3 regions of the Vogesella sp. AC12 genome follow, and region 3 is predicted to be linked to each of the others. Evidence: predicted binding sites of a transcription regulator. Region 3 holds the regulator's gene; each other region holds the start of a gene.
What was found. The regulator sigma-54, encoded in region 3, starts transcription at its own class of promoters, with help from an activator protein. The targets are predictions, from matches to a motif close to CTGGCACGCTTCATGCTT.

Region 1: the regulator sigma-54 is predicted to act here: its motif matches at 1,804-1,821, upstream of nirB (nitrite reductase large subunit NirB).
Region 2: the regulator sigma-54 is predicted to act here: its motif matches at 1,625-1,642, upstream of glnK (P-II family nitrogen regulator).

The regions. Positions count from the first base shown of each region.
Region 1 covers NZ_JANFNU010000007.1:90,027-94,421, forward strand. The annotation lists gene NOM55_RS12090 (bifunctional protein-serine/threonine kinase/phosphatase) at 1-1,552, shown strand, start outside; gene nirB (nitrite reductase large subunit NirB) at 2,012-4,395, shown strand, end outside.
Region 2 covers NZ_JANFNU010000002.1:137,791-142,185, forward strand. The annotation lists gene NOM55_RS04460 (ammonium transporter) at 1-1,216, opposite strand, end outside; gene glnK (P-II family nitrogen regulator) at 1,239-1,577, opposite strand; gene NOM55_RS04470 (accessory factor UbiK family protein) at 1,828-2,118, shown strand; gene NOM55_RS04475 (YifB family Mg chelatase-like AAA ATPase) at 2,123-3,634, shown strand; gene NOM55_RS04480 (SPOR domain-containing protein) at 3,676-4,353, shown strand; gene NOM55_RS04485 (thiol:disulfide interchange protein DsbA/DsbL) at 4,367-4,395, shown strand, end outside.
Region 3 covers NZ_JANFNU010000006.1:126,940-131,334, forward strand. The annotation lists gene lptA (lipopolysaccharide transport periplasmic protein LptA) at 1-454, shown strand, start outside; gene lptB (LPS export ABC transporter ATP-binding protein) at 451-1,179, shown strand; gene NOM55_RS11345 (RNA polymerase factor sigma-54) at 1,183-2,628, shown strand; gene hpf (ribosome hibernation-promoting factor, HPF/YfiA family) at 2,691-3,011, shown strand; gene ptsN (PTS IIA-like nitrogen regulatory protein PtsN) at 3,174-3,638, shown strand; gene hprK (HPr(Ser) kinase/phosphatase) at 3,631-4,395, shown strand, end outside.

The sequences.
Region 1 (4,395 bases), on a different contig from region 3:
GCTGTTCGCGCTGGCCGATGGCGTCTCCGGTTGTGCCGACGGCCGCCTGGCGGCGCAGTCCACCATCCGCGCGGTGTGCGCCGACTACTACGCCACGCCGGAAACGTGGGCGGTGTCGTCGGCGCTGGACCGGCTGCTGGCGGCGCACAACCGCTGGCTGCGCGCGCAGGGCAAGCCGCTGGTGGCGGCATTGTCGGCACTGGTGTTGCGCGGCCACCGCTACACCGTCGCCCACGTCGGCGACTGCCGCGTTTACCTCCTGCGGGAAGGCCGGCTGACGCAGCTGACCGTCGACCACGTGTGGGAGGAGGCGTCGCTGTCGCACGTGCTCAAGCGCGGCATGGGGCTGGACGAGCACGTGATGCCGGATTTCTGCGACGGCGATCTGCACGCCGGCGACGTGTTCGCGCTGCTGTGCGACGGCGTGTGGCAGGCACTGGGCGACAAGCGCATCGACGAGATCCTGCACCTGCATCTGGATGTGCAGCGTGCCGCCAGCGTGCTGTGCGAAGCGGCACTGGCCGCCGGTGCGCAGGACAACCTGTCGGCGCTGGTGCTGCGGGTGGAGGCGCTGCCGCAGGGCGCACTGGCCGACGAGCTGGCGCGCGGCACCAGCCTGCCGCTGCCGCCGAAGCTGCGCGACGGCCAGCCGTTTGAAGGGCTGACAGTGGTGGCCAGCCTGCACGCCTCGCCCGGCGGGCTGGCCTATCGCGTCGCCGACGCCGCCGGCCGGCACTGGGTGCTGAAGACGCTGCCGCCGCTGCTGGCCGGCGATCCGGGCGCGGAGCAGGCGCTGCTGGTGGAGGAGTGGCTGCAGAAACGCATCAGCTCGCCGTATTTTGCCGAGGTCGCCACCGGCGTCGAACGCCAGCACCTGTACTACCTGCAGCGCTGGCACGACGGCGAAACGCTGGCCGCACGGCTGGCGCAGCAGCGTTTCGGCATCAGCGAGGTGGTCGCCATCGGCCTCGCGCTGTGCCGGGCGATGTCGGCGCTGCACCGCCTGGGCATCGTGCACCGCGACATCAAGCCGGACAACGTGCACCTGGGCCGTGACGGCCAGCTGCGGCTGCTGGATCTCGGCGTCGCCTACTGCGCCGGGCTGACGCCGGAGCACGACGGCCCCGGTCCCGGCACCGCCAGCTACATGGCGCCGGAGCGTTTCGCCGGCGGCAAGGCGAGCAGCAGCAGCGACCTGTACGCCGCCGGCGTCACCCTGTACCAGCTGCTGACCGGCCGCTATCCCTACGGCGAGATCGAGGCGTTCCAGACGCCTCATTTCGACGCGCCGCAGCCGGCCTCGCGCCAGCGCCCGGACGTGCCGCTGTGGCTGGACAATCTGCTGCTGAAGGCGGTGGCACGCGAGCCGGGGCAGCGTTTCGAAACCGCCGAGGAAATGCTGCTGGCGCTGGAGCGCGGCGACAGCGTGCCGCAACGCCAGCTGCGGCGCGTGCCGTGGGCGGAGCGGGCGCCGCTGCGGCTGTGGCGCACGCTGGCGCTGGTTTCGCTGCTGGCGAACCTGGTGTTGCTGTATGCGCTGCTGCTGCGCTGAGAACCTGTTTACGATCTGCTGTGATTGATCTGAACGGGGCGCTACCGCGTTAAAAACGCCTTCGGAATGCTTGTTTATCTGGATAAACGCCGCATCCTCAGCCGTTTTCGCCTTGTTTCGCGTGAGCGCGCAAGATCGCAAACAGGTTCTGAATTGACCGTGGCTGCCTGTTTTTGGTGCTGCCATGCACCATAGACAGGCAGGCCAAGGCATAACAGGTCAAGGTTGGCCGCAATAAAGGGGTTTGCAGGCTGGCACGGCTTTTGCATTAAGACAGGCACAATCAGATTGTCCGGGTCGCCAATGGCGGTGACCGGGACAGGGACAATGAGGTCCGTTCGGCGTGGCGCAAGTCACACCGGCGGACCTTTTTTCGTTTCGGCACCGCTACGGCAATGACGACGGGCGGCGCAGGCAGGACACCGCGCAATGCGTCGCAAATCAGACAAAGGAAACACCATGAAGAAGCTCAAATTGGTAATGGTCGGCAACGGCATGGCCGGGGTGCGCACGCTGGAAGAGCTGCTCAAGCTGACCCCGGAGCTGTACGACATCACCGTGTTCGGTGCCGAACCGTACGCCAACTACAACCGCATCCTGCTGTCGCCGGTGCTGACCGGCGAGCAGACGCTGCCGGAGATCATGCTCAACGATGTCGACTGGTATGCCGAGCACGGCATCACCCTGCATCTGGGCAAGGAAGTGGTGGAGATCGACCGCGGCCGCCGCATCGTGCGCGCCGCCGACGGCACCGAGGCCGAATACGACCGCCTGCTGCTGGCCACCGGCTCCAACCCGTTCATCCTGCCGGTGCCGGGCAAGGAGCTGGACGGCGTGGTCACCTTCCGTGACATCCACGACGTCAACACCATGATCGATGCCGCGGCCAACCATCAGCACGCGGTGGTGATCGGCGGTGGCCTGCTGGGGCTGGAAGCGGCCAACGGCCTGGCCGCACGCGGCATGAAGGTGACCGTGGTGCACCTCGGCGAATGGCTGCTCGACCGCCAGCTGGATCGCACCGCCGCCGCCATGCTGCAGGACACGCTGCAGGAACGCGGCCTGACCTTCCTGCTGCAGAAGCAGACCGCCGAGCTGGTGGCCGGCAGCAGCGGCCGCGTCGCCAGCGTGCGCTTCAAGGACGGCGAGGAAGTGCCGGCCGATCTGGTGGTGATGGCGGTCGGCATCCGCCCCAACTTCAGCCTGGCGGAACAGAGCGGCATCTACTGCGACCGCGGCATCGTGGTCAACGACTTCATGCAGACCTTCGACCCGCGCGTCTATGCGGTGGGCGAGTGCGTCAGCCACCGCGGCGTCAGCTACGGCCTGGTGGCGCCGCTGTTCGACATGGCGAAAGTGGTGGCCAACCATCTGGCCAACTTCGGCATCGCCCGCTACGTGCCGGCGGCGACCAGCACCAAGCTGAAGGTGACCGGGGTGGACCTGTTCTCCGCCGGCAACTTCATGGGCGGCGACGGTCATGAGGAAATCACGCTGTCCGATCCGGTCGGCGGCATCTACAAGAAGCTGATCGTCAAGGACGACAAGCTGGTCGGTGCCTGCCTGTACGGCGACACCGCCGATGGCGGCTGGTACTTTCGCCTGATCCGCGAAGGCCACGCCATCCACGAAATGCGCGAACAGCTGATGCTGGGCGAGGGTGCCATCGGCGACGTCGGCCACGCCGGCCAGAACCGCGCGATGGGCATGAGCGACGACGCCGAAGTGTGCGGCTGCAACGGCGTGTGCAAGGGCAGCATCGTCAAGGCGATCCAGGAAAAGGGCCTGTTCACCGTCGACGAGGTGAAAAAGCACACCAAGGCGGCCAGCTCCTGCGGCTCCTGCACCGGCCTCGTGGAGCAGATTCTGATCAACTGCGTCGGCGGCGCCGCCGACGTGAAGCCGAAATCGGAAAAGGCGATCTGTGGCTGTACCGATCTCAACCACGGCCAGGTACGGCAGGCGATCCGCGAGCAGCACCTGACCTCGCTGGCGGACACCTTCACCGCGCTGGACTGGCGCTCGATGGACGGCTGCAGCAGCTGCCGTCCGGCCATCAACTACTACCTGATCTCCAGCTGGCCGGGCGAGGCGAAGGACGATCCGCAGTCGCGATTTGTGAATGAACGGGTACACGCCAACATCCAGAAGGACGGCACCTACTCGGTGATCCCGCGGATGTGGGGCGGCGTCACCAACCCGTCCGAGCTGCGCCGCATCGCCGATGTTGCCGACAAGTACGACATTCCGATGGTGAAAGTCACCGGCGGCCAGCGTATCGACCTGCTGGGGGTGAAGAAGGAAGACCTGCCGAAAGTGTGGGCCGACCTGGACATGCCGTCCGGCCACGCCTACGGCAAGAGCCTGCGCACGGTGAAAACCTGTGTCGGCAGCGAGTTCTGCCGCTTCGGCACCCAGGATTCGACGCAGATGGGCATCGATCTGGAACACGACCTGTTCGGCATGTGGAGCCCGGCCAAGGTCAAGCTGGCGGTGTCCGGCTGCCCGCGCAACTGCTCCGAGGCCGGCATCAAGGACGTGGGCATCATCGGCGTCGATTCCGGCTGGGAGCTGTACATCGGCGGCAACGGCGGCATCAAGACCGAGGTGGCCGAGTTCCTGTGCAAGGTGAAAACGCACGACGAGGTGATGGTGTACAGCGGCGCCTTCCTGCAGCTGTACCGCGAGGAGGCGTTCTATCTGGAGCGCACCGTGCACTACCTGCACCGAGTCGGCATGGAGTACATCAAGCAGCGGGTGCTGGCCGACGAGGTTGGCCGCAACGAGCTGTACGCGCGGCTGAAGTTCGCGCTGACCTTCGAGCAGGACCCGTGGGCGGAGCG
Region 2 (4,395 bases), on a different contig from region 3:
TCTTCAGCAGCACGAAGGTGACGATGGCGCAGTAAACGGCGGTCGCCAGCGCGCCCACGGTCTGGGTCATCACGCTGCCTTCCACACCACCGATTTCCTTCACCGCAAACACGCCGGTGAGGATGGCGCCGATCAGGCCGCCGACACCGTGCACACCGAAGGCGTCCAGCGAGTCGTCATACTTCAGCATGTGTTTCAGCGAGGTGGCGCTCCAGTAGCACACCAGACCGGAAATCAGGCCGATGGCCAGTGCGCCTTTGGCATCGACAAAACCGGCGGCCGGGGTGATGGCTACCAGGCCGGCGACGGCGCCGGAGACGATGCCCAGTACCGATGGCTTGCCCTTGGCGATCCATTCCGCCGCCATCCATGCCAGTGCCGCCATGCCAGTGGCAACCTGGGTGGCGACCATCGCCATCGCGGCACGACCGTCAGCCGCGACTGCCGAGCCGGCGTTGAAGCCGAACCAGCCAACCCACAGCATCGAGGCACCGACCATGGTCAGCACCAGGTTGTGCGGCGCCATCGCTTCACGGCCGTAACCGACGCGCTTGCCCAGTACCAGTGCCGCCACCAGGCCGGCAATACCGGCGTTGATGTGTACTACGGTGCCGCCGGCGAAATCGAGCACGCCATGGTCAAACATCCAGCCGCCCGGTGCCCACACCCAGTGTGCGACCGGCACGTATACGACCAGCGACCACAGTGCCATGAACACCATCATCGACGAAAACTTCATGCGTTCGGCGAAGGCACCGGCGATCAGCGCCGGGGTGATGATGGCAAACGTCATCTGGAACATCATGAACACGCCTTCCGGAATGGAGGCCGCCAGCGGGTGTACCGTCAGCTTGGCTTCGTCCTTCAGGTACAGCATGCCGTCGAGGAAGATGCGGTCGAAACCGCCGATGTACGGGTTGCCCGGCATGAACGCCAGGCTGTAGCCGATCACCGCCCACAGCACGGTGATCATGGCGCAGATGGCAAAGCTCTGCATCAGCGTGGACAGCACGTTTTTCTTGCGCACCATGCCGGCGTAGAACAGGGCCAGGCCGGGAATGGTCATGAACAGCACCAGCGCGGTGGAGGTCAGCATCCAGGCGGTGTCGCCGCCGCTGATGGTACTGGTGGCGACCAGTTGCGGCAGGTTGGCAAAGCTGGGTGCCGCGAACAGTGCCGACAGTAGCGCCGAGGCGCCGATTGACAGTTTCTTCATTATGTTTCCCCTTGCATCACGTTCAGACGGCATCGGCGCCGGTTTCGCCGGTGCGGATACGAACAACCTGTTCCAGATCCATCACGAAAATCTTGCCGTCACCGATCTTGCCGGTGCGGGCGGCGCTCTCGATGGCCTCGACCACCTGATCCAGCAACTCGTTGGCGATGGCGATTTCCAGTTTGACCTTGGGCAGGAAGTCGACCACATATTCCGCGCCACGATACAGCTCGGTATGCCCCTTCTGGCGACCGAAGCCTTTGACTTCGGTCACGGTAATGCCTTGAACACCGATGGCAGAAAGCGCCTCCCGGACTTCGTCAAGCTTGAACGGCTTGATAATCGCGCTGACCAGTTTCATGTTTGACTCCTTGATGCGAGGTTGTGCGTAAAAAGACGATTTGGCCAATGCATGAACTGTGCCAGCAATGTATTTCCCTTATTTATCAGCAGCATAGTTTGTGATTTCCTTTTTGGTGCATCATTTTTCTCGCCATGCACTGCAATCCGGCCGTCGCATGCCTCAGTGTGGTGCGTGCGTGTTTCTGCAGTGGTGAACGCTTTTTGCTAAACTCAAATTCAATCCATCATGACAAAGTCAAGGAACTGCCATGCTTAGCCAGAAACTGTTCGATGAAATCAGCAACAAGATCAGCGAGACCATCGCCGCCAGTCCGGCCAAGGACATCGAGAAAAACATCAAGGCGATGATGGGCGCCACCTTCGCGCGCATGGATCTGGTGACGCGCGAGGAGTTCGACGTGCAGCAGGAAGTACTGGCCCGCACCCGCGAGCAGCTGACACAGCTGGAAACGCGCCTGCAGGCGCTGGAAGCCGCTGCCGCGCCTGCCGCCGGCTCCGCTGCGACTGACGCCCCCGCGGCAGACAGCGAAGCACAATAAACCCATGACGCTGGCCGTTTGCTTCAGTCGTGCCCTGTCCGGCTTGTGTGCGCCACAAGTCAGCGTTGAGGTGCACCTGTCAAACGGCTTGCCGTCGTTCACGCTGGTCGGCCTGCCGGATACCGAGGTCAAGGAAAGCCGTGAGCGGGTGCGTGCCGCGCTGCTGCAATCCGGCTTTGATTTCCCGGCGCGGCGCATTACCGTCAATCTGGCGCCGGCCGACCTGCCGAAGGAGTCCGGGCGTTTCGATTTGCCGCTGGCGATCGCCTTGCTGGCCGCCGCCGGGCAACTGCCGGCAGAACAGCTGGCCGGTTATGAACTGGCGGGTGAGCTGGGGCTGGGCGGCGAGTTGCGTCCGGTGCGTGGCGCGCTGGCGATGGTCAGTGCCGCGCGCGACAGCGGCCGCGCGTTCATCCTGCCGCGTGCCAGCGCCAACGAGGCGGCGCTGGTGCACGGCGTCAGCATCTTTGCCGCCGATACGCTGGCCGAGGTGTGCGCGCATCTGGCCGGTGTCGCCCGTTTGCCGGCGGTGTCGGCAACGCTGACGCCGCCAGCGGAGCAAGGCTATCCCGACCTGTCCGAAGTGCGTGGCCAGGGCGCAGCCAAGCTGGCGCTGGAGCTGGCCGCCGCCGGTGGCCACAGCCTGTTGATGCAGGGGCCGCCGGGTACCGGCAAGTCGATGTTGGCCGCACGCCTGCCCGGCATCCTGCCGCCGATGACACTGGACGAGGCGCTGGAGAGCGCGGCGGTACAGTCGCTGGGCAGCCAGGGTTTTGCCCTGTCCCGCTGGCGGACGCGTCCGTATCGCTCGCCGCACCATACCGCTTCTGCGGTGGCACTGGTCGGCGGCGGTTCCGAGCCGCGTCCCGGCGAGATCAGTCTTGCCCATCGCGGTGTGCTGTTTCTGGACGAGCTGCCGGAATACGATCGCAAAGTATTGGAGGTGTTGCGGGAACCGCTGGAGAGCGGCGAGATCCATATCTCCAGAGCCGCGCGGCAGGTAACCTATCCCGCGCGTTTCCAGTTGCTGGCAGCGATGAATCCCTGCCCGTGCGGCTATCTGGGCCATCCGCGCAAGCCGTGTCGCTGTACGCCCGAGCAGGTCAGCCGATATCGCGCTAAAATATCGGGTCCGTTGTTGGACCGTTTTGACTTGATGGTGGAAGTCGGCGGTTTGTCGCTTGACGAGCTGCAGGCCTTGCCCAGTGGCGAAGGCAGCCAGGCGGTACGCGAGCGGGTGGCCGCGGCGCGCGAGCGGCAGTTGCAACGGCAGGGCAAGATCAATGCCGAGTTGAACTCGGCGGAGCTGGCCGAGGTCTGCCCGTTGCCGGCGGCGGAAAGCGCATTACTGAACCAGATGCTGGACAAGCTGGACTTGTCGGCGCGTGCCTATTTCCGGGTGCTGCGCATTGCGCGCACGCTGGCGGATCTTGGCGGGCACGCCTATCCGCTACGGTCACATCTGTTGCAGGCAGTACAATTCAGGCGAGGGTTGGCCAGCTTTGGCAGTCGTTGAATCCCCGTGTTGTTGGCAATACCCTCCATTTAGTGAGTTTCATGAGTAATCGAGATTTGAAGCAGGTGCGTAGTTCCTCCCGCAAACCGTCCGGCAACAGCAAGGGCGGTGGCGGCATGATGGCCGGCGTGCTGGTCGGCCTGATCGTCGGCGTCGGCGTGGCGATCGGCGTGGCGTTTTACATGAACAAGGCCAGCGTGCCGTACAGCAATCTGGAGCGCTTGCAGGCTACGCGCTCCACCGCGTCGGCTCCGGCTACCGAGGTGTTGGTGCCGGGGGCAAAACTGAATACCGCCGAGCCGGCACCGGTGGTGACGACCCCGAAAGCGGTGGCATCGCAGAGTGCTGCCGTGGCGCCGCAGGACGACGAGCAGCGCTTTGATTTTTACAAGATCCTGCCGGGGCAGCTGGAAGCGGTACCGGTCGATCCGGCGCAGGGAACTGATGCCAAGGCCGAGCGTCCGACAGTGGCACCGGCCAAGCTCTATCTGCAGGCTGGCGCGTTCAATAACGAAAGCGATGCCGACAATATGAAGGCCAAGCTGGCGTTGATGGGGGTGGAGGCCAACATCCTGTCCAGCAATGTGCCGGAAAAAGGCCTGATTCACCGGGTGCGGATCGGCCCGTTCGAGCGGGCTGCCGATGTCGACGCCTTGCGTCAGCGCCTGCGGCAGGACGGTATTGATGTCGTGGTGGTGAAGTTGTCAGCCAAACAATAATCTAGTGGATTTCATGATGAAAAAATGGGTATTAGCTGCACT
Region 3 (4,395 bases):
GGCTGAAAAGGCCGACAGCGAAAAACCGATCGAACTGTCTGCCGACCGCGGCTCGCTGGACCAGAAAAAAGGCGTGACGGTATGGGAGGGCAATGTCGTGGTGGTGCAGGGCACGCTGAACTTGAAGGCGCAGCGCGTGACCGTGACCCGCGACGCGCAGGGCAACCAGCAGCTGCAGGCGCAGGGCAGCCCGGTCACCTTCCGCCAGAAGGTCGACGGTAGCAATGAATACGTCGAAGGCAGCGCCAGCAACGTCAACTACAACACTGCGGCCAACCTTGCCACCCTGACCGGCAACGCCCGCGTCAAGCGCGGCCAGGATTCGGTCAGCGGCGCCGTCATCGTCTACAACACCGCCACCGAGACCTATCAGGCCAGCGGCGGCACCGCCGCCAGCGGCAACAGCGGCCGCGTGACGGTGATCCTGCAGCCCAAAGCACAGGGCACGCCATGACCCCGAGCCAGCTTTCCATCCAGCACCTGAAGAAGACCTTCAAGAAGCGTACCGTGGTGCGCGACGTGTCGCTGGAGATCGCCAGTGGCGAGGTGGTCGGCCTGCTCGGCCCCAACGGCGCCGGCAAAACCACCAGCTTCTACATGGTGGTCGGCCTGATCGCCGCCGATGCCGGCGAAATCCGCCTCGACGGCCAGACCATCACCCACCTGCCGATCCATCAGCGCGCACGGCTCGGTCTCGGCTATCTGCCGCAGGAAGCGTCGATCTTCCGCAAAATGACGGTAGACGAGAACATCCGCGCGGTACTGGAAATTGCCGGGCTGAAGGACGAGGAGCTGGAAAACGAGCTGACCCTGCTGCTGGACGACCTCAATATCAGCCACCTGCGCGACAGCAACGCGCTGGCGCTGTCCGGTGGCGAGCGCCGCCGCGTGGAAATCGCCCGCGTGCTGGCCACCCGCCCGCGCTTCATCCTGCTGGACGAGCCGTTTGCCGGCGTCGACCCGATCGCGGTAATCGATATCCAGAAGATCATCGCCTTCCTCAAGGAACGCGGCATCGGCGTGCTGATCACCGACCACAACGTGCGCGAAACGCTGCGCATCTGCGATCGCGCCTACATCATCTCCGAAGGCAGCGTGCTCGCCTCCGGCCTGCCGGAAGCGCTGGTGCTGAACGAACAGGTCCGCCAGGTGTACCTGGGCGAACACTTCCACTTGTAAGCCATGAAACAGACCCTCCAGCTCAAAACCAGCCAGCAACTCACGCTCACCCCCCAGTTGCAGCAATCGATCAAGCTGCTGCAGATGTCGACGCTGGATCTCAGTACCGAGCTGGAGCGCTACCTGCTGGAAAACCCGCTGCTGGAACGCGCCGACAGCAGCGACAGCCCCGACGAGTCCGACAGCCCGTTGCCGGTGCTGGCGCCCAGCGGTGACACGCCGGCGTCGGACAGCGGCAGCGAGCCGGAGCGGCCGGAAGCGGAAAGCAACCGCGACGACGGCGAGCTGCTCGGCGACTGGGGCAGCAGCGGGAGCGGCAGCAGCCGCAACGATGACGACGACGAGTTCGACCCCATTCTCAACACCCCGTGCCGGCCGTCGCTGCGCGAGCACCTGACCGCGCAGATGGGTGAAACCCAGCTCAGCCAGCGCGACAAGGCGCTGATGTCGCTGCTGATCGACGAGCTGGATGACGACGGCTATCTGCCGACCTCGCTGGACGACATCGCCGCCGAGCTGCCGCTGGAGCTGGAAGTGGAAGGCGACGAGCTGGAGTGCCTGCGCAAGCTGCTGACCCAGTTCGAGCCGACCGGCATCGGCAGCCGCAATCTCACCGAATTCCTCAGCCTGCAACTGCAGCAGCACGCGGCACCGGCCGCGGTGCGTCAGCTGGCGCTGGACATGGTGCAGCAGCACCTGCCGCTCCTGGGCAACCGCGACTTCACCAAGCTCAAGAAGCTGCTCGCCATCGACGAACAGCAGCTGAAAACCGCCCACGCCCTGCTCGCCAGCCTGCGACCGCGCCCCAGCAGCGGCTTCGACCAGGGCGAGACCCACTACGTCGCCCCCGACATCCTGGTGGTGAAACGCCAGCAGCGCTGGGTGGCGCGCCTCAACCAGGGCACGCTGCCGAAGCTGCGCGTCAACCAGATGTATGCAGGCATGCTACAGCAGAAGGGCAGCAGCCATAATCTGGGCGGCCAGCTGCAAGAGGCGCGCTGGCTGGTAAAAAACATTCAACAACGGTTTGACACCATCCTGAAAGTGGCAGAATCTATTGTTGACAGACAGCAAGCGTTCTTTGAACAAGGTGAAGTGGCCATGCGCCCGCTTATCCTGCGAGACATCGCGGAAGAACTGGGTCTGCATGAGTCAACCATCTCCCGCGTCACCACGCAGAAATACCTGCTGTGCAGCCGTGGCTTGTTCGAACTCAAATATTTCTTTGGCAGTTCGGTCGATACTGACAGTGGTGGCGAATGTTCCGCCACCGCGATCAAGGCACTGATCCGGCAGATCATCGATGCGGAAGACCACAACAAACCGCTGTCTGACAGCGCCATTGCCGACAAGCTGATCGCTCAAGGTATTCAGGTTGCAAGACGTACCGTAGCCAAGTATCGTGAAGCCATGCAGATACCACCGGTCAGCCAGCGCAAGACTTTTTAGGTTGTTCATAACAAGATCGCCATGCCCAGTCCGGATATGGCACCAACAGAAGGAGTTAGGGTATGAACCTCAAGATTACCGGCCTCCACCTCGACGTTACCCCGGCGCTTCGTGACTACATCGAAAGCAAACTGGAACGCATTACCCGCCATGTCGATAATGTGATCGGTGTCAACGTGACACTGTCTGTCGACAAACTGGTACAGAAAGCCGAAGTCAATGTTCATCTGGCAGGCAAGGATATCCATGCCGAAGCCACCGAAGCGGACATGTACGCGGCCATCGACCTGCTGACTGACAAACTGGATCGTCAGGTACTGAAATTCAAGGAAAAACAGGTCGAGCATCGCGCACCGGTACCGCAAGAGCAAGCGTCGCTCTGATCAGGATTTGCCGAACAAAAACGGATAATGCAAGCACTGCTTGCTTATCCGTTCTTTTTTTGGCTACCGCTTTTTCTCCTGACGATCATCCTGCGCTTTCCACTATGGTATTCCGTGGACTCGGCGTAGAATGGCCCTCGATTTTTTCGGGCAAATGGCATTATGGGCTTGATCAGTAAAATACTCTCCGTGGACAACGTCATTGCTGACATGGACGTTTCCAGCAAAAAACGACTCTTCGAACAAGTCGGCCTGATGGTCGAAAACAGTCACGCCATCGCACGCAGCGATGTCTTCGACAGCTTGTTTGCCCGGGAAAAACTCGGCTCCACCGGCCTGGGACAAGGCGTCGCCATACCGCATGGCCGCATCAAGAGCCTGAAGGAAGCCACCGGCATCTTCATCCGCCTGAAGGCGCCGATTCCGTTCGATGCCCCCGATGGCAAACCGGTCTCGCTGCTGTTCGTGCTGCTGGTGCCGGAGCAGGCCACCGACATCCACCTGCAGGTATTGTCCGAGCTGGCGCAGCGCTTCTCCAGCAAGGCGCTGCGCGAACAGATGAACGATCCCGCCTGCGATGCGCAGAAGCTGTTTGAACTGATTTCCGACACCCCAGACCATGCCTAATATCAGTGTTCGCCGCCTGTACCAGGACAATCAGCACAAGCTCAACCTGAGCTGGGTCGCCGGCCGTTCCGGCTCCGACAACCTGATTTCGAATGATGAACAGCGGCCAACCCAGGCACTGGTCGGTCACCTCAACTTCATCCACCCCAACCGGGTGCAGGTACTTGGCCTCGCGGAAGTGGAATACCTGAACAAGCTGGAGCAGGCTGCGGCACGGACCGCCCTCGACCAGCTGTTCCACCGCACCATGGCGGTGGTGATCGTCGCCAATGCGCAGCCGGTGCCCAACCTGCTGCGCGACTACTGCCAGAGCCACAATGTGCCGCTGATGAGTACGCCGCTGGAAAGCCCGTACCTGATGGACGTGCTGCGCATCTATCTGGCGCGCGCGCTGGCGGTCTCCACCGTGATGCACGGCGTGTTTCTCGACGTGCTGGAAATCGGCGTGCTGATCATGGGCGATTCGGCGATGGGCAAGAGCGAACTGGCGCTGGAGCTGATCTCGCGCGGCCACGGCATGGTTGCCGATGACGCAGTCGAGCTGTACCGCATCGGACCGGAAACGCTGGAAGGCCGCTGCCCGGCGCTGCTGCGCGACTTCCTCGAGGTGCGCGGCCTCGGCATCCTCAATATCCGCACCATTTTCGGCGAAACCGCGGTACGCCCGAAGAAGGTGCTGAAGTTGATCATCCACCTGATGAAGGCCAACGACCAGGCGATGCAGACGCTGGACCGCCTCAACATCCAGTCCGAAACG